Regions from separate parts of the Streptomyces sp. NPDC101234 genome, predicted to be linked through region 2. Evidence: riboswitches for the same ligand, from Rfam matches in the RefSeq annotation. Region 2 holds a riboswitch; each other region holds the start of a gene.
What was found. A riboswitch is a leader RNA that binds a small molecule or an ion and turns the genes downstream of it on or off. The one in region 2 is predicted to bind cyclic di-AMP.
Positions count from the first base shown of each region.

Region 1: it holds a riboswitch for cyclic di-AMP, as region 2 does, so the genes downstream of both, ACIRR9_RS46030 (C40 family peptidase) here and ACIRR9_RS34350 (M23 family metallopeptidase) in region 2, are expected to answer to the same signal.
Region 3: it holds a riboswitch for cyclic di-AMP, as region 2 does, so the genes downstream of both, ACIRR9_RS21070 (peptidoglycan DD-metalloendopeptidase family protein) here and ACIRR9_RS34350 (M23 family metallopeptidase) in region 2, are expected to answer to the same signal.

Region 1 covers NZ_JBIWOA010000041.1:990-8,285, reverse strand. Annotated here, with positions in the region: gene ACIRR9_RS46040 (ATP-dependent Clp protease proteolytic subunit) at 1-453, shown strand, start outside; gene ACIRR9_RS46035 (hypothetical protein) at 461-769, shown strand; cyclic di-AMP (ydaO/yuaA leader) riboswitch at 1,131-1,315, shown strand; gene ACIRR9_RS46030 (C40 family peptidase) at 1,319-1,792, shown strand; gene ACIRR9_RS46025 (ATP-binding protein) at 1,827-2,285, opposite strand; gene ACIRR9_RS46020 (helix-turn-helix transcriptional regulator) at 2,498-3,358, shown strand; gene ACIRR9_RS46015 (DUF397 domain-containing protein) at 3,368-3,595, shown strand; gene ACIRR9_RS46010 (8-amino-7-oxononanoate synthase) at 3,655-4,782, opposite strand; gene bioB (biotin synthase BioB) at 4,930-6,135, shown strand; gene ACIRR9_RS46000 (adenosylmethionine--8-amino-7-oxononanoate transaminase) at 6,128-7,296, shown strand, end outside.
Region 2 covers NZ_JBIWOA010000022.1:112,867-120,162, forward strand. Annotated here, with positions in the region: gene ACIRR9_RS34330 (DUF5998 family protein) at 1-165, opposite strand, end outside; gene ACIRR9_RS34335 (GNAT family N-acetyltransferase) at 309-3,233, opposite strand; gene ACIRR9_RS34340 (HPr family phosphocarrier protein) at 3,411-3,692, shown strand; gene ACIRR9_RS34345 (GntR family transcriptional regulator) at 3,944-4,639, opposite strand; gene ACIRR9_RS34350 (M23 family metallopeptidase) at 4,836-5,591, opposite strand; cyclic di-AMP (ydaO/yuaA leader) riboswitch at 5,604-5,767, opposite strand; gene ACIRR9_RS34355 (M16 family metallopeptidase) at 6,011-7,296, opposite strand, start outside.
Region 3 covers NZ_JBIWOA010000011.1:46,324-53,619, forward strand. Annotated here, with positions in the region: gene ACIRR9_RS21065 (DUF6250 domain-containing protein) at 1-123, opposite strand, end outside; gene ACIRR9_RS21070 (peptidoglycan DD-metalloendopeptidase family protein) at 325-1,236, opposite strand; cyclic di-AMP (ydaO/yuaA leader) riboswitch at 1,241-1,402, opposite strand; gene ACIRR9_RS21075 (alpha-galactosidase) at 1,708-3,780, opposite strand; gene ACIRR9_RS21080 (tyrosine-protein phosphatase) at 3,956-4,753, shown strand; gene ACIRR9_RS21085 (DUF6126 family protein) at 4,770-4,892, opposite strand; gene ACIRR9_RS21090 (helix-turn-helix domain-containing protein) at 4,889-5,512, opposite strand; gene ACIRR9_RS21095 (aspartate aminotransferase family protein) at 5,572-6,957, opposite strand; gene dxs (1-deoxy-D-xylulose-5-phosphate synthase) at 6,954-7,296, opposite strand, start outside.

The sequences.
Region 1 (7,296 bases), on a different contig from region 2:
CCGGAGCAGGACATCGCGCTGTACATCAACTCTCCGGGCGGGTCGTTCAGCGCGATGGCCGCGATCTACGACACGGTCCAGTACGTCAGCTGTGACGTGGAGACGATCTGCCTGGGGCAGGCCGGGGCCTCGGCCGCGGTGCTGCTCGCGGCCGGCGCACCGGGCAAGCGGTCCGTGCTGCCGGGCGCACGCATCGTGCTCCAGCAGCCGTCGCTGCCGGAACCGGTGCAGGGCCAGCCGAGCGATCTGGCCATCCAGGCGGCGGAGTTGGACCGGGTCCGGGCGCTGCTCGAAAGCATGCTCGTCAAGCACACCGGGCGCACACCGGAGCAGGTCCACCAGGATCTGGACCGGGACCTGGTCCTGGACGCGCAAGCGGCGCTGGCGTACGGGCTGGTGGACCGGATCGTACCCAGCCGCAGGACCTCGCTCGGTCTGCCGGACGCGGGGTGAGGCGCCGATGCTGCCACCGGAGCTTCCCCCGCTGCCCGCACTGACCCGGGCCGAGGGCGAGTTGATCGACCGTTACCTGGACGTGGTCGACCTGCTGGGCCGTATCAACCCGGCGCAGAACGAGGACACCTATCGAGGGCTGCGCGCCGCGCAGGCGCTGGTGCGCGCGGCGTCCGAGCTGCGCGACGCGCTCGCCCTGATGCATCGGCGGGGCGAGACGGAGCTTCACGGGGACACGCTGGCACGGGCGTTGCGCGTGCTCGACGGTGAGCGCCGGACCGCTCGCGTCGTACTCCCGCCCGACTGCGTACGGTGATGCCCGCAAGAATCGGGGGCGGCGCGTCGAAGCCACGCCCGGGCCGGAGTTGAAACGACCCAAAGGGGTTACTGCCGTTCGGCGGAGTGTGGCGTGGTTTTACCTGACCGAAGAGGTCGCTCAGGACGCCCGTTCGGAGACACCCGCATGACGCTCCGGTGCAGGTCCGGGGCTACGCAGGGGAGTTGACGGAGAATCGAACAAAGGGTTGTCCACCCGAACGGGTGGGTGGTGAGTAACCCCACAAATCCCCGATTCCGTTGGGATTTTCGGACACGAGTGAGTGAAGATCCCTGTCTGACGACAAGCCCCCGCCACAGCGGCGGGGCGGTCCGGGCGGACGCCGAGTCCTGCCGCCGCCCGGATTGACCCGTCGACAGAAGTGCATCGGCAGGAGTGGAGGACCCAAGCACTACGGGTCGCCGGAACGGTCACGCCATGACCGGGCCGAGCTGCCCTTGGGGTGAAGCCGTGGCGACACGGCCGGGCAACTTCGCCAGCCCGAATCCGACAGGTCATCCTTCACAGGCGGCTGACGAAGGGTTGCGCATGACTGCGCTCAATCGTGTTCCGTCGCTCATGGCCCGGGCCGGTACGGCCTCGGCGCTGACCATCGCCGCCGTCGGCGGCTCGATCGTGATCCCCGGCGTCGCCTCCGACGCCTCGGCCGCGACGATGGGGACGAAGGCACTGCAGGTCGCTGCCTCGAAGAAGGGCGCGCCCTACAGGTGGGGCGCCACCGGACCCAACCGGTTCGACTGCTCCGGGCTCACGCTGTACTCGTTCAAGAAGGCGGGCAAGACCCTGCCGCGTACGGCGGCCCAGCAGTACAACAAGACCCGTCACATCTCGGCCGGCAACCGCAAGGCCGGGGACCTGGTCTTCTTCCACTCGGGTTCCAGCGTGTACCACGTCGGCATCTACGCCGGGAAGGGAAAGATCTGGCACGCCCCGAAGACCGGGGACGTGGTGAAGCTCCAGAAGATCTGGACCAAGAGCGTCTGGTACGGCCGGGTCAGCTGATCCGCTCGACGAGTCGGCCGGCAGGGGCTCAGGGCTACGGCTCCTGTTGGCCGGCGGTCGTGACGGGTTCGGCGGGGACCGTCCAGGGCAGTTCGATGAAGACGGTCTTGCCGCCCTCCCGGGTGGGGCGCACCCGGAGCTTGCCGCCGCACTCGGCGGTGAGCCAGCGGATGATGACCATGCCGCGTCCGTTGTCCTGCTGGACCGCGGCGGGGAGTCTCTTGGGGAAGCGCGGATGACTGTCCGTGACGCCGATGCGCAGGTGTTCGTCACGGTCAAGGACGAGGTCCACCGTGAAGGTGGGTGACTGTCCGAAGGTGTGCTGTACGGCGTTGGTGGCGAGTTCCGAGACGATGAGGCGGATGGTGTCCGCGGTCTCCGTCTCCGGTGGCAGTCCCCATTCCTCCAGGGTGCCCAGCACATAGGAGCGGGCCGTGGAGACCGAGGCGGGATCGCTCGGCAGAGTGACGGATGCTTCCAGATGGTCTGCCATGGCGAGGTCGTCCCTTTCCTCGGGACCGGAGTCCGACACGGTGCGGATGGTTCGAGTACGGTCCCGGACTGGTGCTTCTTCGTCAGACTGCCATTACCGGGCCGGTCACGGGGAGCGATCCACCAAGATATGCATATATCTGTCGCTCGAAGCGGTGAACTCTGCTACCCCAGACCGTATTTGGGCGGCTCGGAAGGAGTAAGGAGTAGCCCATGCAGAACGGTCCCGCGGTACGCCGCCGGAAACTGGGCGCCGAACTGCGCATGCTGCGCACCGGCGCGGGTCTCACGAGCGGAGAGGCCGCCCGTCTGGTGGGCTGGCATCAGTCGAAGGTGAGCCGGATCGAGACCGGCGCCAGCGGTGTGAAACCGGCCGATGTGCGGTTACTGCTCGACGCGTACGGCGTGATCGAGGGACAACTTCGGGAGTTGCTGCTGGTGTTGGCGGGGTCGGAGGATACCGCGGGCCGGCATCACTGGTGGCACGCCTATCGTGGCGTACTGCCCCCGACCTACCGGGATTTCATCAGTCTGGAGTCACAGGCAAGCGCGATGCGCACGCTGGAGACCTCGGTCGTACCGGGACTGCTGCAGACGCCCGAGTACGCGCGTGCCGTGACCCGGGTGGCCGCCGAAGGGCTCGACGACGAGGCGTTGGACGCCCTGGTGGAAGTGCGTCTGGCCAGGCAGGACGTACTGCGCAACGAGCCGCCGCTGGAGCTGAGCGCGGTCCTCGACGAAGCCGTACTGCGCCGGGAGGTCGGCGGCCCGGGCGTGATGGCCCGGCAGCTGGAGCGGCTGGTGGAAGCGGCCCGACTGCCTCAAGTACGGCTCCAGGTGCTGCCGTTCGCGGCCGGAGCGCATGTGGGCATCACCGGGCCTTTCGTAATCTTCTCATTTCCGAGCACTTCTGATCTGGATGTGGTTGTTCTCGACCAGTTGACGAGTAGCCTCTATCTGGAACGGAAAGAAGACCTCCAGGCCTACGCGGAGGCCTTCAACACCCTTCAGATCCACGCCCTTTCGCCCGAGGACTCGTTGGATTACATCGCCGGGATAGGTGACGGCGCGTAAGGAGGCACCATGACTGCACTGCCTCGGAACGTACCTTCAAGTGCTGATCTGCACGGATCGCGGTGGCTGCGCAGCAGCTACAGCACCGGAGCGAACAACTGCGTGGAGACGGCACGGCCGCACTCCGGCCCACCGGCCGGACTGCTCGCCGTGCGCGACTCCAAGAACCCGGCCGGACCCGCGCTGCTCTTCTCCCCCGAGAGCTGGGCGGGTTTCGTGGCCACGCTCACCGCCTGATCAGCTGACGACCGACTCCGTATCCGCATATGGGCAAGGCCCGGCCGTGTCACGCCGACTCATGGTCGTGTCTCGCCGATCACACGTACAGCGCGTTCGATCTCGGCCCCGGAGAGGTCGGCACGGGCGGTCAGCCTGAGCCGTGAGATGCCGTCCGGCACGGAAGGCGGACGGAAACAGCCCACGGCCAGGCCTGCCGTCCGGCAGTCGGCCGCCCACTGCACGGCCTCCTCCGGGGACGGTGCCCGCACGGAGACCACCGCGGCGTCCGGTCGTACCGCTTCCAGACCCGCGGCGGTCAGCCGTGCGTGCAGGTCGGCGGCCACCTCGCGAGCCCGGGCCGCGCGCCCGGGCTCGCGTCGCAGCAGCCGCAGGGCGGCCAGCGCCGCTCCCGCCGCGGCGGGGGCGAGGCCGGTGTCGAAGATAAAGGTCCGGGCCGCGTTCACCAGATGGTCGATCACCCGGGCCGGGCCCAGGACCACACCGCCCTGGCTGCCCAGGGACTTGGACAGGGTCGCCGTGACGACCACGTCGTCGGAGCCGGCCAGCCCGGCCGCGTACGGCGCTCCCTGCCCGCCGTCCCCGAGGACCCCGAGCCCGTGGGCGTCGTCGACCACCAGTCCGGCGCCGTGCTCCCGGCACGCCTCGGCCAGTGCGGCCAGCGGTGCCGCGTCGCCGTCGACCGAGAACACCGTGTCGGAGACGACGACCGCCATCCCCTCGTGGGTGCCGAGCGCCTTGCGTACGGCGTCCGGGTCGGAGTGCGCCACGACCTGGGTGGCGCCCCGGGCCAGCCGGCAGCCGTCGATCAGGGAGGCGTGGTTCAGGGCGTCGGAGACGATCAGCGAGCCGTGCGGGCCGAGCGTGGTGACGGCCGCGAGGTTCGCCGCGTAGCCGGAGGAGAAGACCAGGGCCGCCTCGAACCCGCAGAATTCGGCCAGCTCGCGCTCCAGCTCGGTGTGGAGTTCCGTGGTGCCGGTGACCAGTCGGGAGCCGGTGGAGCCGCCGCCCCAGGTCCGGGCCGCCTCGGCCGCGCCCTCGGCGACCTCCGGGTGGTGGGCGAGGCCCAGGTAGTCGTTGCTCGCCAGGTCCAGGAGCGGCGAGTCGGCGGGACGGGGGCGCAGGGTCCGTACGAGTCCGGCGCGGCGGCGGAGATCCGCCTGTTCGTCGATCCAGCCGAACGCCATGACCCCTCCGATGATTTTGTAGGCAGTGGACAGACCCTAGCGGGACGACCAGTCACCCAGTGTGTGGCAATACCCACACGTCGAACTGACAGGGTTGTGCAAACTCTCCTTGGCCCGGAGCTGCCTCGTAGTACAGGATCGGCTCTCATGGACCTGCTGAACACGCTGGTGGACAAGGGGCTTCGGCGCGAGCTGCCGACCCGCGAGGAAGCGCTCGCCGTACTGGCGACCTCCGACGACGACGTGCTCGATGTGGTGGCCGCGGCCGGCAAGGTGCGCCGGCACTGGTTCGGCCGGCGCGTGAAACTCAACTACCTGGTCAACCTCAAGTCGGGCCTGTGTCCTGAGGACTGCTCCTACTGCTCGCAGCGGCTGGGCTCATCGACCGGGATCCTGAAGTACTCCTGGCTGAAACCCGACGAGGCCTCCAAGGCGGCCGCCGCGGGGCTCGCCGGGGGCGCCAAGCGGGTCTGCCTGGTGGCGTCCGGACGCGGTCCGACCGACCGGGACGTGGACCGGGTCGCCGGCACCATCAAGGCCATCAAGGAGCAGAACGAGGGCGTCGAGGTGTGCGCCTGCCTCGGTCTGCTCTCCGACGGCCAGGCGGAGCGGCTGCGCGAGGCGGGCGCGGACGCCTACAACCACAACCTCAACACGTCCGAGGGGACGTACGGGGAGATCACGACCACCCACACGTACGCCGACCGGGTGGACACGGTCAACAAGGCGCACGCGGCCGGTCTGTCCGCCTGTTCCGGTCTGATCGCCGGTATGGGCGAGACGGACGAGGACCTGGTCGACGTGGTCTTCTCACTGCGCGAGCTGGACCCGGACTCCGTTCCGGTGAACTTCCTGATCCCGGTCGAGGGCACCCCGCTGGCCAAGGAGTGGAACCTCACCCCGCAGCGCTGTCTGCGCATCCTCGCGATGGTGCGGTTCGTCTGCCCCGACGTGGAGGTGCGGATCGCGGGCGGCCGCGAGGTACATCTGCGCACCATGCAACCCCTCGCGCTGAACCTGGCCAACTCGATCTTCCTGGGCGACTACCTGACCACCGAGGGCCAGGCCGGCCAGGCCGACCTGGAGATGATCGCGGACGCCGGGTTCGTGGTGGAGGGGGCCGACGAGGTGACGCTGCCGGAGCACCGGGCCGAGGCCGCGGGTTCCGTCTGCGGCTCACACGCGGACGCAGGATGCGGATCGCACGCCGAGGCCGGATGCGGGTCGGGCTGCGGTTCCCACGAGGGTGTCGCCGCCACCGCGACCGCGACCGCGACCGTCAACGAACCGCGTACCGACCTGGTCGCCGTCCGCCGTCGCGGGGCCGGAACGGATCTCGCGCCCAATGCCTGACCTGAGCGTCCCCGAGCTGCTGGTCCTCGACCGGCGGCACGTCTGGCATCCGTACGGTCCGATGCCGGGCCGGGCCGAACCGCTCGTCGTGGAGTCGGCGAGCGGGGTCCGGCTGCGGCTCGCGGACGGCTCGGGCGAGCTTGTCGACGGCATGTCGTCCTGGTGGTCGGCGATCCACGGCTACAACCACCCGGTGCTGAACGAGGCCGCGAGCGCACAGCTCGGCCGAATGAGCCATGTGATGTTCGGCGGGCTCACCCACGAGCCCGCCGTCCGGCTGGCGAAGCTCCTTGTCGACATCACGCCGGCCGGCCTCGAACACGTCTTCCTCGCCGACTCCGGCTCGGTGTCGGTCGAGGTCGCCGTGAAGATGTGCCTGCAGTACTGGCGCTCGCTCGGCCGCCCCGCCAAGCAGCGCCTGCTGACCTGGCGGGGCGGCTACCACGGCGACACCTGGCAGCCGATGTCGGTGTGCGACCCCGACGGCGGGATGCACGACCTGTGGTCCGGGGTGCTGCCGCGCCAGGTCTTCGCGGACGCGCCGCCGACGGAGTACGAGGAGTCGTACGCGGACCAGCTGCGCTCCGTGATCGAGCGGAACGCGCGCGAACTGGCCGCGGTGATCGTGGAGCCGGTGGTGCAGGGCGCGGGCGGGATGCGGTTCCACTCCCCCGCGTATCTGCGGGTGCTGCGCGAGGCCTGCGACGCACATGACGTGCTGCTGGTGTTCGACGAGATCGCGACCGGCTTCGGGCGCACGGGCGCGCTGTTCGCGGCGGACCACGCGGCCGTCACGCCGGACGTGATGTGCGTGGGCAAGGCGCTGACCGGCGGCTATCTGACCATGGCGGCGACGCTGTGCACGCCTCGGGTGGCCGAGGGGATCTCACGGGGCGAGGTGCCGGTGCTGGCCCACGGGCCGACGTTCATGGGCAATCCGCTCGCCGCGTCCGTGGCCTGCGCCTCGCTCGGACTGCTGCTCGGGCAGGACTGGCTCGGGGAGGTCAAGCGGATCGAGACGGGCCTGCGGGACGGACTCGCGCCCGCACGGGACAACCCCGGGGTACGGGACGTCCGCGTTCTGGGCGCCATCGGGGTCGTACAACTCGACCACGAGGTCGACATGGAGGCCGCGACGGCGGCCGCGGTGCGCGAGGGCGT
Region 2 (7,296 bases):
CCGGACCTCGTTCTGGTCGAACGTCGTCTCCTGGTGGACCAGGTACGACCGGATCGGCTCACCGCCCACGGCAGCCTCCACCGCCTCGGCCACGAGGGCCGGGTAGTAGCCGCTGCGCTCGATCGCGACGCGCAGCCCCTGGGTCGTCGTACTGGTCTTGGCCATGGCGTCCATCCTAATCCGTGGGCAGGGGGACCCGGGCCAGTCGCGGGCACCCGCCTCGAACGCTGTCGCCCGAGGCAGGCGTTCGTCTCAGTGCTCGTCTCAATAGGCGTTCGTCTCAGTGCTCATCTCAGTAAGCGTTCGTCTCAGTACTCGTCTCGGTACGCGGGCAGGGTCCTCGGACCCAGGTCGTCACGGGCCGGCGGTGGCGCGAGTCTGACGGTGGCACCGAGGACGCTCACGCCCTGCCGGGCGACCACGACGGGCTCCAGAGTGACCGCGACCACTTCGGGATGGTCGTCGACGAGCCGGGAGACGCGCAGCAGCAGCTCCTCCAGGGCAGGCGTGTCGACCGGTTTCGAGCCACGCCAGCCGAACAGCAGGGGCGCGGTGCGGATCGACCGCACCAGCGAGGCCGCGTCCCGGTCGGTGACCGGAACCAGCCGGTGGGCCATGTCCCCCAGCAGCTGCGACGCGGCCCCCGCGAGCCCGAACGACAGCACGGCCCCGGCAGCCGGATCGATCACGGCCCGTACGACGGTGTCGACGCCCCGGGGCGCCATCCGCTGCACCACGGGACGCAGCTCCTCCGGCTGCCCGAACAGCTCCGTCAACTCGGCGTACGCCCGGCGCAGTTGCTCCTCGTCCGCGAGGTCCAGCCGCACCCCGCCCAGGTCCGCGCGGTGGCGCAGGTGAGGGGCGGTGGCCTTGAGGGCGACCGGATAGCCGAGGTCACGGGCGGCCGTGACGGCGGCGTCCGCGGTGGGCGCGGGCAGCGCCCGGTGCACGTCCAGGCCGTACTTGCCGAGCAGCGCGCAGGTCTCCTCGACACCGAGGGTGAGCCCCTCCCCGCGTTCGAGCAGCCCGCCGATCAGCTCGGCGGCCCCCTTCTCGTCGATGTCGTCGTACTCGGGCACCTTGCCGGGTTCGGCGGCCTCCCGCCGCCACTGCGCGTACTTCACGGCTTCGGCGAGGGCACGCACGGCGCGTTCGGCGGCGGGGTAGGCGGGGATCAGGCGGGAGCAAGGGTGAGAGGTGGAGGGCTTCGCGGTTTCGGTGCCGACGGCGGGTGGGGCCTGGACGGCTGCCGCAGCGGGCGGTGTCCTGTCATCTGCCGCCACCGCGGTGGGCAGGCGTTCCGCAGGGCGGAACGGGTGGGCACCGCCCCCGGTGCCGGGTGCCGGTACAGCTGCCTGCGGTGCGGTACGGCCCGCGGCCGAGAGCGCCTCCGCGAGCCCGCCGAGCTCCACGTGCACCACAAGGACCGGCTTGCCCGGAACGCCCTCGGCCGCCGACCTGAGCGCCTCCGCCAGCTCCGCGTCCCCGACCGCCCCCTCCCCGATCGTCGGAATGGCGGTCACGACGACCGCGTCGCACGACTCGTCGGCCAGCGCCTCCGACAGCGCCCGGTGGAAGTCCGCCGCGGTCGCCCCGGTCGTCAGGTCCAGCGGCCGCGCCGGGCGCAGCCCCTCGGCCAGGCATCGGTCGTACGTGAGCAGCCCCAGCGACTCCGAGTTCCCGAGGATGACCACGCGCGGCCCCGCCGGCAGCGGCTGCCGGGCGAGCAGCAGCCCCGCGTCGACCAGCTCGGTGATCGTGTCGACGCGGATCACTCCGGCCTGCCTGAGCAGCGCGGACACCGTGGCGTGCGGCAGCCGCGTCGCCCGTACCGCGTGTCCTTGCGGCGCCGACCCCTCGCCCTGCACCACGACCAGCGGCTTCGCCGCCGCCGTCCGCCGCGACAGACGCGTGAACTTGCGCGGGTTGCCGATGGACTCCAGGTACATGAGGACGACGTCGGTGTCGGGGTCGTCGTACCAGTACTGGAGGACGTCGTTGCCCGAGACGTCCGCGCGGTTGCCCGACGACACGAAGGTGGACACGCCCGTGGTGCCGGTGACGCCGCCGCCCCGCCGGTGCAGCCGGGACAGCAGGGCGATGCCGATGGCGCCGGACTGGGCGAACAGGCCGATGCGGCCGGGGCGGGGCATCTCGGGCGCGAGGGAGGCGTTCAGGCGGACGTCGGCGGCGGTGTTGATGATCCCGAAGGCGTTGGGGCCGATGATCCGCATGCCGTACGTGCGCGCGTGCCGGACGAGTTCGCGCTGGCGTTCGCGGCCGTCCGGGCCGCTCTCCGCGTACCCGGCGGCGAGGACGACGAGGCCCTGGACGCCGTGTTCGCCGCACTCGGTGACGACGTCGGGGACGTGCTCGGCGGGTACGGCGACGACGGCCAGGTCCACCGGCCCGTCGATGTCCCGGACGGATCGGTGGGCGGGCACCCCGTCGACCTCCTTGAGGTCCGCCGGGAAGGCCTGGTTCACGGCGTGCAGGCGGCCGGTGAAGCCGGCTTCGCGGAGGTTTCCGAGGACGCTGCGGCCGACCCCGCCGGGCGAGCGGCCGACACCGATCACGGCCACGGATCCGGGCGCCAGCAGCCGTCGTACCGAACGGGCCTCCGCGCGCTGCTCCCGCGCGCGCTGGACCGCGAGGGAGCGGTCCGTGGGTTCCAGGTCGAACTCCAGGCGGACGACGCCGTCCTCGAAGCTGCGCTGCTGGGTGTAGCCGGCGTCCATGAACACCTTGATCATCTTGGTGTTGGCGGGCAGCACCTCGGCGGCGAAGCGGCGGATCCCGCGCTCGCGCGCGACGGCGGCGATGTGCTCCAGGAGAGCGGAGGCGACGCCTCTCCCCTGGTGGGCGTCCTGGACGAGGAAGGCCACCTCGGCCTCGTCGGCGGGCGCGGAGGCGGCCATGCCGCCCGGGCCAATGCGGTCATAGCGTACGGTTGCGATGAACTCGCCGCCGATGGTGGCCGCGAGTCCCACCCTGTCCACAAAGTCGTGGTGCGTGAAGCGGTGGACGTCCTTGGCGGAGAGCCTGGGGTACGGCGCGAAGAAGCGGTAGTACTTCGACTCGTCCGAGACCTGCTCGTAGAAGCTGACCAGGCGGTCGGCGTCGTCGACGGTGATGGGCCGGATGCGCGCGGTGCCGCCGTCGCGCAGTACCACGTCCGCCTCCCAGTGGGACGGGTACTCGTGCCGGTCCTGCGGGTCCGCCGGGGTCTGCATGGGCCCCAGAGTACGGCTCGCGTCCGACAACGGCGCGAGGCAGTCTGTGCAGGACGGAAGTCGGGCCGAGGCCGCGGTCCGACGACACACCCGGAGGGGGCCCATGCCCGCTCCGGGGATGCTTCACGATATGGGAAACTGGTCTAGACAACCCTGAAAACCGAAGGGCAGCATCACATGGCTGAGCGCCGCGTCAACGTCGGCTGGGCCGAGGGTCTCCACGCCCGCCCCGCTTCCATCTTCGTCCGGGCCGCCACGGCCGCAGGTATCCCGGTGACGATCGCCAAGGCCGACGGCAACCCCGTCAACGCGGCCTCCATGCTGGCTGTCCTGGGCCTGGGCGCCCAGGGCGGCGAGGAGATCGTCCTCGCCTCCGAGGCCGAGGGCGCGGACGCCGCCCTCGACCGCCTCGCCAAGCTGGTCGCCGAGGGTCTCGAGGAGCTCCCCGAGACCGTCTGAGCGCCATAGCGCCCGCACCTCACGACCGAGGCCGCGCCACCCCGTTCGAGGGCGGCGCGGCCTCGCCGTTTCCGTCTCCCGGCTTTACCCGGCGTCGATGCCCGCTCGCACACGGCAGGTCTTTTGCACCGCGCCGAACATTTGCAGCGGGCACGCGAATGACATGCCACCGGGAATTCCCGGCACGCATGAATAAGGGCAGCGGAAATACGGCTCCACCGAATAACACCTCTTTGTATACGGTGCGCGTGTTAATGCCGCAGGCCCGACATGTTTACGGGGTGTTGCGAAGTCCTCACACCGTTCGCCCGGTCCGCGCCGCCGGCGAAACGCAGCCGGTGCGCAGCCGTCGAGCGCTCGGTGTGCAGTGCGGTGACCGCCCGTGCACGCTCTCCGTCGCCACGTGTCACCGCGTCCACGATGGCGCCGTGCTCGGCCCAGGAGTCCACGGGGTCGGCGGGCGCGTCGACGGTGTACATCCAGGCGATCTTGTGCCGCAGCTGGGTGAGTGTCGAGGTCAGGGCCTGGCTGCCGGAGGCCTGGGCGAGCGTCTCGTGGAACCAGCCGCCCAGCGAGCGCAGGTCCTCGCTGTTGCCCCGCCTGGCCCGCTCCTGGCCCAGCCGGACGAGTCCGCGCAGCACCTTGAGGTGGGCCTCGGTGCGGCGCTGGGCCGCCCGGGAGGCGCCGAGCGGCTCCAGGAGCAGGCGCATCTCCAGCAGGTCGGCGGCCTCCTGCTCGGTCGGTTCGGCGACGCACGCGCCCGCGTGCCGGCGCGTCACCACGAAGCCCTCGGCCTCCAGGGTGCGCAGGGCCTCGCGGACGGGGACGCGCGAGACGCCGTAGCGGCGGGCCAGGAGTTCCTCGGTGAGCCGGCTGCCGCGCTCGTAGACACCCGCGACGATGTCGTCCCGGATCGCAGTGCATACCGAGTGCGCCGGAATACGCATGTCCGACCTCCGCCTTAATCCCCGTGAAACGCCGCCGAGTGGCGCCCGTTCGGTGACTCTATTGCAATGAGCGGGAATTTCCGACGGCGGGCCGGAATCCAGGGATATATTTTGGACACCGGGGGCACGAAAACGGCGAAAGCCCCGGCTCGGGGCCGGGGCTTCGAAGGATCTCGCGGTGCTCACATCATCCGCGTCACACGTTCACGCCGTGCTTGCGGAGGTAGGCGACCGGGTCGACGTCGGAGCCGTACTCCGGGGTCGTGCGGGCCTCGAAGTGGAGGTGCGGTCCGGTCGTGTTGCCGGTCGAGCCGGAGAGGCCGATCTGCTGGCCCGGGGTGACCTTCTGGCCCACCGAGACGCCGATGGACGACAGGTGTCCGTACTGCGTGTACATGCCGTCGGCCATCTTGATGACGATCTGGTTGCCGTACGCCCCGCCCCAGCCCGTGGAGACGACCGTGCCGGTGCCGACCGCGTGCACGACCGTGCCGCTGGCCGCGTGGAAGTCGATTCCGGTGTGGGTGCCGGAGGACCACAGGGAGCCGCCGGTCTTGTAGCCGGTGGAGACGTACGAGTCGGAGATCGGCGCGACGAAGGCGTTCAGGAGCTTGCGCTCGGCCTCGCGGGCGGCGCGCACCTTGGCCTCGCGCTCCTTCTTGGCCTCTGCCGCGGCCTGCTTGCGGGCGGCCTCCTCGGCCGCCTTGCGTTCGGCGGCGGCCTGCTGCGTGGCGGCCTGGGCGTCGATCTGGTCGGCGACCGAGTCGCTGACCGTGATGACCGGGGTGAGGCCGGTCTGCTCGACGGAGTTCTCGGCGGCGAGCGCCGGAGCGGCCGAGACGGTGCCGATGACACCGGTGGTGGTGAGGGCCGCGATACCGGCGGCCTGCGCGGTGGTGCGCTTCACCCGGCCGGGACGACGGTGCTTCCCGGAGGCGCACATGAACGCCATGTAGAGGCTGGTCCTTTCCTTCCCTCTCGCCTACCGGGTTAGCTGACGGGTTCGGAGCAGGAAGGTCTCCTACGGGCCCCCTCGCGACACGCGCGGGCGCCCGATTCACCCCAGGGACTGCATGGGTCCCCGGCTCCCCTGGCTCGCGCCGTACGGGGACTCGGCGATGACTGTCCGGTGCCGCGGGCGCGGCGCAGTGCCTGACGGACAGCCCGGAAGAACCTATGAGGGCGTGCTTTCAATACCCAAACGAATCGCGGTTTTTGTAGCGCATCCCACAGGGCAGACAGGCAACCTCCGCCCCAATTCGGACATACGAGAGCCCTGGTGGCCGACGGCCACCAGGGCTCCGCACGCGCGCGTGGAGCTATGTGGAGCTACGCGTGGAACTGCGTGGAACTGCGTGGAACTGCGTGGAACTACTCCGCCGCGACGACGGTGACTTCGCCGATCCCGAGCGCCTCGACGGGCTCCTTGATCTGTGCCGCGTCACCGACGAGCACGGTCACCAGCCGGTCCACCGGGAAGGCGTTCACGACCGCCGCGGTGGCCTCCACCGTGCCGGTGCCCGCGAGTTGGCGGTACAGCGTGGCCTGGAAGTCGTCCGGCAGGTACTGCTCGACCTGGTCGGCCAGGGTGCCGGCGACGGCCGCCGCCGTCTCGTACTTGAGCGGCGCCACACCGACGAGGTTCTGCACGGCGACATCGCGCTCGGCGTCCGTGAGGCCCTCGGCGGCGAGCTTGCGCAGCACCGTCCACAGGTCCTGGAGGGCGGGGCCGGTGTTCGGGGTGTCCACGGAGCCGCTGATGGCCAGCATCGAGGCGCCGCTGCCGTCGGGGGCGGAGCGCAGGACCTGCCCGAAGGAGCGGACGCCGTAGGTGTAGCCCTTCTCCTCGCGCAGGACGCGGTCCAGGCGGGAGGTGAGGGTGCCGCCGAGGCAGTAGGTGCCGAGCACCTGGGCGGGCCAGACGCGGTCGTGCCGGTCGGAGCCGACGCGGCCGATGAGCAGCTGCGTCTGGACGGCGCCGGGGCGGTCCACGATGACGACACGGCCGGTGTCGTCGGCGCTGATCGAGGGAACCGGCCGGGGCTGGGCGGTGGAGCCGTGCCAGGCGCCCAGGGTCTCGCCGAGCAGCTCGTCCAGGTCGATACCGGTCAGATCGCCGACGACGACCGCGGTGGCGGTGCCGGGGCGGACATGCCGGTCGTAGAACGCGCGGACGGCGGCCGCGTCGATCTTCTCGACCGTGTCCTCGGTGCCCTGACGCGGACGGGACATCCGCACGGTCGCCGGGAACAACTCCTTGTAGAGCTCCTTGGCGGCCCGGCGGCTGGGGTTGGCCAGCTCGTGCGGGATCTCGTCGAGGCGGTTGCGCACCAGCCGCTCGACCTCGCTGTCGGCGAACGCGGGCGCCCTGAGGGCGTCGGACAGCAGCCCGAGGCCCTTGGCGAGGCGGGAGGCCGGGACCTCCAGGCTGATGCGGACGCCGGGGTGGTCGGCGTGCGCGTCGAGCGTGGCGCCGGCCCGCTCCAGCTCGGCGGCGAACTCCTCGGCGGAGTGCCTGTCGGTGCCCTCCGAGAACGCGCGCGCCATGATGGTGGCAACGCCGTCCAGGCCCGCCGGTTCGGCGTCCAGGGGCGCGTCGAGAAGCACCTCGACGGCGACGACCTGCTGGCCGGGGCGGTGGCAGCGCAGCACCGTCA
Region 3 (7,296 bases), on a different contig from region 2:
GAAGTCGTCGGCGGCGATCAGGCCGTGGTGCGGGGCGGCGGCGGTCGCGGGTGCGGCGGGAGCGAGGGCCGCGAGGGCGGTTCCGGCGGCCAGGACTCCGAAGGCTCGGCGGGTGGTCGTCATACGGCGGGTTCCTTCCGGGGCGGCACGGCGAGGGAGTGATAGAAAGCGCTTGCAGCCATGGAGGCCACTGTGCTGCCTCACCGCCCTCGCTGTCGATGCCCCGGACACACCCGCCACAGGAAAGCAACGCACCGAAGGCCGGACCCGGGGATCGGGGGTCCGGCCTTCGGAGTGTGTGTCGGGCCAGGAGCGGCGCCGGCGTCAGCCGACGGCGAGGCCCTTCGCGCGGAGGTAGGCGACCGGGTCCACGTCCGAGCCGTAGTCGGGGGTGGTCCGGATCTCGAAGTGGAGGTGCGGGCCGGTCACGTTGCCGGTGGCACCGGAGAGGCCGATCTGCTGGCCCGCGGTCACGGTCTGGCCGACCGAGACGGAGAGCGCGGAGAGGTGGCCGTACTGCGCGTAGTAGCCGTCGGCGAGCCTGATGACGACCTGGTTGCCGTAGGCGCCGCCCCAGCCGGCCGTGACGACCGTGCCCGTGCCGACGGCCTTGACCGGGGTGCCGCTCGGGACGACGAAGTCGACGCCCGTGTGGTAGCCGCTGGACCACATACTGCCGGCGACGTGGTAGCCGGTGCCGAGGGTGCCGCCGGAGACCGGAAGGGCGAAGCCGGCGGCGGTCGTGGTGGCCGAGGAGGACGACGAAGCGGCGCCGGACGACTGCGAGTCGGACCGTTCCCCGGAGCGGGAGTCCGAGGTCGAGGTGTCCGGCGTCACGGTGTGGCGGTCGCCGAGCGTGAGCTCGAGGCCGGGGTGGATCAGCGAGGGGTTGTCGCCGACGGCCTGCCGGTTGTCGGCGTAGAGCCGGTGCCAGCCGCCGCTGACGTGCTGCTCGCGGGCGATCTTCGCCAGCCAGTCGCCGGAGACCACGGTGTAGCTGCGGTGCCCGGAATACGCGGCGGCGGACTTCTTCACAGCCGCCCTCTTCACGGCCGTCTTCTCGACGGTCGGAATCGACTGCGCGGCCTTTTCGGACACGGACTGCACAGTGGCCGCGTGGGCGCCGGTGGCCCCCATGAGCGGCAGGGCCAGCGCTGCGCCACCGGTACCGGCGACGGCTATGGAGCGGGTGAAACGCTGGCTCTTGGGGCGGCGGTGCTTACCCTTCGCGGGCATGGCGCATTCCTCTCCGACGCCTGCGAGGTGAGCTGTCGGGTTCGGGCTGGAGCTGCCCGGCCACGCGAAAAAGACGTGACTACACCCCTAGCCGTCCCGGGAACCGGAACAGGCGGTCTTACCTGGTGGGTCCCCCGCTCCTGCCGGGCACGGGTGAGTGTGTGGGGACTCCGGACGGCGGCAGGATTCGGCGTTCCGTCCGGATGTGCGGCGAACGTAAGCGAGCAGGACGCGCGTGGACAAGGGACCGGTTCCCGCTGTCGGAGTTCCACTTGATCCGCTACGGGAATTCCCGGTCACCCTCCGTGAATTCCGTCCGCGCGCGTTTTTCGATTCCCCTGAAAAGCTCGCGAATTACGTGGACATGACGCGCGACGGACGGTCACGAATATGACGCTCCTCACGCACGTCACACCACGTCCCCTTATTTCAGGCCGAGTTATGGCGAAGGTGCTAATTCAGACATAAGAGTCAGATGCGGCGTAGCTGGATTACCGTCGCATCCAGGTCACCCTTCAGGCCGACCCGCAGCCCGTGGTGCAACAGCACGGCACCTCGGTACACTTCGCCGGTTTCGCGGCATTCGTACGATGCCGTCGGGTCCAGTCCCTGCAGCCGCAACGCCGGCACCGGCTCGCCGTAGCTCTGCGCCTGGAGCCAGGCGAGGACGACGGTCTCGTCGCCGAGCGTGTACTGCACGGCGCTGAGCCCGCCGGTCGGCGGCCGCAGCCGGAACTGGTCGCCGCGCTGCACCAGGGGCCGGATCTCCTTGTAGAGCTCCACCCAGCGGCCGGCCTCGGCGAGCTCCTCCTCGGTCCACTGCGAGAGGTCGCCACCGACGCCGAGCGCACCCGCCATGGAGCTGACGAAGCGGAAACGCAGCGAGCTGACCCGGCCGTTGAGCTGGTGGTTCGGGCTGTCGGTGACCCAGGCGGACATCACCCGGGCAGGGTGGATCTGGCTGAAGCCGTGCTGGATGGCGAGCCGGTCCAGCGGGTCGGTGTTGTCGGAGGTCCACACCTCGTCGGTACGGGTCATGATGCCGAGGTCGATCCGGCCGCCACCGCCGGAGCAGGACTCGATGGCGACGTTCGGGTGGGCCGCGCGGATCCGGTCGAGCAGGGCGTACAGCCCTCGCACATGGTCGACCCAGAGGCGCTGCGGGTAGGGCTCGCCGGGCCAGCCCGCGTCGGTGAAGCAGCGGTTGAAGTCCCACTTGACGTAGTCGATGGGGGCGTTGGACAGCAGGGTGTCGAGCTGCTGCCAGAGGTACTCCTGGACGTCCTCGCGGGCGAGGTTGAGCACAAGCTGATTACGGAGTTCCGTCCGCTTCCGCCCCTCCTGGTACTGGACCCAGTCGGGGTGCGCGCGGTACAGGTCGCTGTCCGCGTTGACCATCTCGGGCTCGACCCAGATGCCGAACTGCATGCCGAGGGCGTGCACATAGTCGGCCAGGGGCTTGAGGCCCTTCGGGAAGCGGTCCGGGTTGGGGGTCCAGTCGCCGAGGCCCGCGCGGTCGCTGGTGCGGGCGCCGAACCAGCCGTCGTCGACCACGAAGAGCTCGACACCGATGGCGGCGGCCCGCCGGGCGAGGGTGGCCTGCTGCTCCTCGGAGATGTCGAAGGTGGTGGCCTCCCAGGAGTTGAACAGCACCGGCCGGTCCTGGTCGGCGTCCGGGATGATGTACGCACGCTGGTAGGCGTGCCAGGCACGGCTGGCCCCGCCGAAGCCGCCGTCGCTCCACAGGCCCGCGAAGACGGGGCTGGTGTACGACTCCCCCTCGGCCAGCATCAGCAGGCCGGAGTCGTCGTAGCCGGCGCCGCCGGTGATCTGCACGCGCGCGTCCGGCAGCTGGGCTACGGCGATCCGCCAGGAGCCCGACCAGCCGAGGGCGCAGCCCCAGACCTCGCCGCGCTCCTCGGTGGCGTCCGTGTCGAGGGCGACCCAGGGCAGGTGCTGGTGGCTGGTGTGGCCGCGGCGGCTGCCGATGACCTTCTCGCCGTACGTGAGCGGGGCCTGGGTGAGCCGGGACTCGGCGGCCCAGCGGCCGTGCAGCTGCGAGAGCCGCCAGCCCTCGCGGTCGGGCAGCGTCCAGGCGGCCGGGTCGGCACGCAGCAGCTCCACGCGCGCGTGCCCCTCGTTGCCGACGGTCACCCAGCGTTCGACCACGTCGTCGCGCATCCGGTAGTGCAGGGTGATGAGGATCCCGTCGTCACGGAAGCGCAGCCGGAGCTCGTCGCCCTGGGTCTCGTACGACTCGAAGGTCCACTCGGTGCCGCGGCGCTCCTCGGTGCGCAGGGACAGCGCGGGACGGACGAACCGGGGACCGCCCTCGACGGGGTACTCCTCACGGCCGTCGAGCGGGGACTCGAAGGGCCAGTAGCCGGGCAGCGGGTGCACGGCGAGGGCCTCGGCGTCGGCGAGCTGAATTCTTGGGCCCCAGTGCAGATGGAGCAGTTCCCCGGCCTCCGTGAGGTGCAGCGCGTAGCTGCTGCCGGGGCCCGACAGGAGCCAGGTACGTCCGTTTTCGGCGATGTCCACCATCGAGAAACCTCACACAAGGGCCAACAGATCCGCTCAAGCACCAACATCATCAAGTGCCGCGGCCTCTGAGGCAACGCCTGTGGACAACTCATTGCCCGTGGAAACCGATGTCGTATGGTCGAGCCAGTGCCCGTCGACGAGCAGCGCCGACGGGGCCGGCCGGGAGGAGCCCCCCGTGACGCAGCAGGTCCCGTCGACCGAGCCCGAGCTGGCCGGTGTGCGCAACTTCCGTGACGTGGGCGGCCTGCCGACGGCGGACGGGCGGCGGGTGCGGCCGGGCGTGCTGTTCCGCAGCGGGCATCTCGCGCACGCGACGGAGCAGGACGCGGAGTTCCTCGCCTCCCTCGGCCTGCACACGATCTTCGACTTCCGCAACGCGGCCGACCACAAGCTGGAGGGCCCGGATGTCGAGCTCCCCGGCGTGCGGAACGTGAACCTGCCGCTGACCGACCCGGCGCACGGCGCCGAGTTCTGGAAGATGGTCCGCGAGGGTGACATCGAGCAGCTGCGCGGGCTCCTGGGCGACGGCAGGGCAGCGGACCGGATGGTCAACTCGTACCGCACGATCGTCAAGGAGCGCACCGGCGAGCACTCGCGCGTGCTGCACGCGGTCGCCGAGGACAGTGTCCCGGCGCTGATGCACTGCGCGGCCGGCAAGGACCGGGCCGGCATCTCGATAGCCGTCTCGCTGCTCGCGGTGGGCGTGGAGCGGGACGCGATCCTCGCCGACTACCTGGAGTCCAACGCCAAGCACCGCCGTTACAAGGTGCGGCGCAGCGGCAGCGGGGAGAGCGTGTACAGCCCCGAGGTGATGGAGCTGCTCAGCCCGCTCTTCGACGCCCGCGCGGAGTATCTGACGGCGGCCATCGAGAGCATCGAGGAGACCTGGGGTGACGTGGACACGTACCTCACGCAGGGGCTCCGGCTCGCCCCCGAGACCCGGGAGCGGCTGCGCGAGCGCCTCCTCGACTGAGGGCGGGGCCCTGGGCTCAGCCCTTGCCGCCGACGGCGAACAGCAGGTAGAGGAACGCGGCGAAGACGTGTCCGACGGCGATGTAGATGATCAGCCGGACCCACAGGGCCCGGGGGAACTTCTCCTCGAAGTTGCTCACGGCATCTCTCCAGTGATCGGCCCCAGGCACAGCGCGGCCAGGGGACTCTGCAGCAGGGTGTGGACGAACAGGAGCTCGACACCGTCGTGGTCCTCGGCGGCGAGCCGGTGGGGGGTCAGCGAGTCGAAGTGCGCGCTGTCGCCGGGCGCGAGCACGTGCGTGGTGTCACCGAGACGGAGCCGGAGCCGCCCGTGCAGGACGTACAGCCACTCCTCGCCGGGATGCACCCGCACGATGTCGCCCTGCGAGCCGTACGGCACCCGGACGCGCAGCGACTGCATCCCCCGGCCGGGCGCACCGGACTGCCAGTACGTCCAGCCGCCGGCCTTGGTCGGTTCCATGTCACCGGCGCGGATGATCGCGTCCCGGTCGGCGACGGTCTCCCCGAGCAGCTCCGAGACCGTCGTGCCGTAGACACGCGCGAGTGCGAGTAGCATCGGCAGGGAGGGCTGGCGCTGCCCCGTCTCCAGCCGGGACAGGTGCGCGGGCGACAGCCCGGCCTCCCGGGCGGCGGCCTCCAGGGTGAGGCCGGCACGGCGGCGCAGGGAACGCAGCCGCGGGGCGACGGAGGGCAGGTCCTCGACCGGCCCACCCGCTCGCTCGTTCTCGGAGGTGTTCATGCCTCCATTCAGCCGCGTTTTTGCCTCCGCGGCAATTTTCTTGCCTCAGAGACAAAACACTAGCGGTTCGCCACCGCCTGCTTGATCAGGGTCCTGCCGAAGTCCCACATCAGGCCGCCGCCGCTGTGCGCGTCGTCCATCACGTCCGTGAAGGCGTCCACGAAGCGGTCGACGTCCTTCTCTTCGACGATCAGCGGCGGGATGAGCTTGATCACCTCCAGGTGGTCGCCGGAGACCTGGGTGAGGATCCGGTGGCGTTGCAGCAGCGGTACGACGACCATCTGGGCGAACAGGCCCTTGCGGGCGGCCTGGAGCATGGTCCAGCGGCTGCGCAGCTTGAGCGAGCTCGGCCTGCCGAACTCGATGCCGATCATCAGGCCCCGGCCGCGTACGTCGGCGAGCAGCTCGTACTTGTCGGTCAGTGCCGCGAGCCGGGACCTGAGCTGCTCCCCCGTCGCCCGGGCGTTGGCGACGATCCGGTCGTTCTCCATGACGGCGAGGACGGCGAGCCCGGCGGCCATCGCCTGGGCGTTGGCACCGAAGCTCGCCGAGTGGACCAGGACGCGGTCCATGGACGAGTAGACCTTCTTGAAGATCCAGTCCTTGCCGAGGGTGGCGCCGACCGGGACATACCCGCCGGACAGCGCCTTCGCCACGCACACCAGGTCCGGCTCCACGCCTTCCTCGTGCTGGTAGGCGTAGAAGTCGCCGGTGCGGCCGAGGCCGGTCTGCACCTCGTCGGCGATGAGCAGCGCCTTGTGCCGGTGCAGCAGTTCCTGGGCGGCGCGCAGATAGCCGGGCGGGGCCTCGTGGACGCCCTTGCCCTGGATCGGCTCGACGATCAGGGCGGCGACATCGCCCTTCTTGAGCTCCCGGGCGAGCGCGTCCAGGTCGCCGAGGGGGACGGCCGTGTCGGGCAGGAGGGGGGCGAAGCCGTCCCGGAAGCCGTTCTCGCCGTTGACCGACAGCGAGCCGGTGGTCAGACCGTGGAAGGCGTGGTCGCAGTAGAGGACGCGGGGTCTGCCGGTGGCGAACCGGGCGAACTTCAGGGCCGTCTCCACCGATTCCGTGCCGCTGTTGCCGAAGAACACCCGGTCCAGGTGCGGGCTGTGCGCGAGGAGCCGTTCGGCGAGCAGGCCGGGCAGCGGCTGGCAGTCGAAGCGGGTGAGGTCGGCGAGCTGCGCGTCCAGGACGTCGTGCAGGGCCTTGCGGACGACGGGGTGGTGGCGGCCCAGGCCCATCACCCCGAACCCGGCGAGCATGTCCAGGTAGTCGTTGCCGTCCGCGTCCCAGAAGTGGGCCCCCTCGGCCCGCTCGTAGACCTTGTCGAAGCCGATGGTGTGCAGCATGCGCGGGAGCTGGTGGTTCAGGTACTTGCCGTGCAGCTCGTACCGCTCACCGCCACGCTCGGCGAGCAACGCACCGAGGTCGAACTCCGTACTCATTGCCTCTCCTTGTCAACGCCCTCGGCATCAGCGCCCCTCAGGGGCGCGGGGAACTGCGCGACCAGCCCGGACGGCGCCGCACCCGCCGAACGACCCCCCGCGGCACCCCCCTTGGCATCGGCCCCCCGCCCCGCGAGACTCGCCCCGATCCGCCCCGCGATCTCCACCGGCGTCAGCCCGATGTCGGCCAGCACCTCACCCCGCTTGGCATGCGCCAGGAACTGCTCCGGAATCCCGAACCGCCGTACCGGTACGTCCACTTCGGCATCACCGAGCGCCAGCGAGACCGCCGCGCCGACGCCGGCCGCCCGGCTGTTGTCCTCGACCACGGCCACCAGC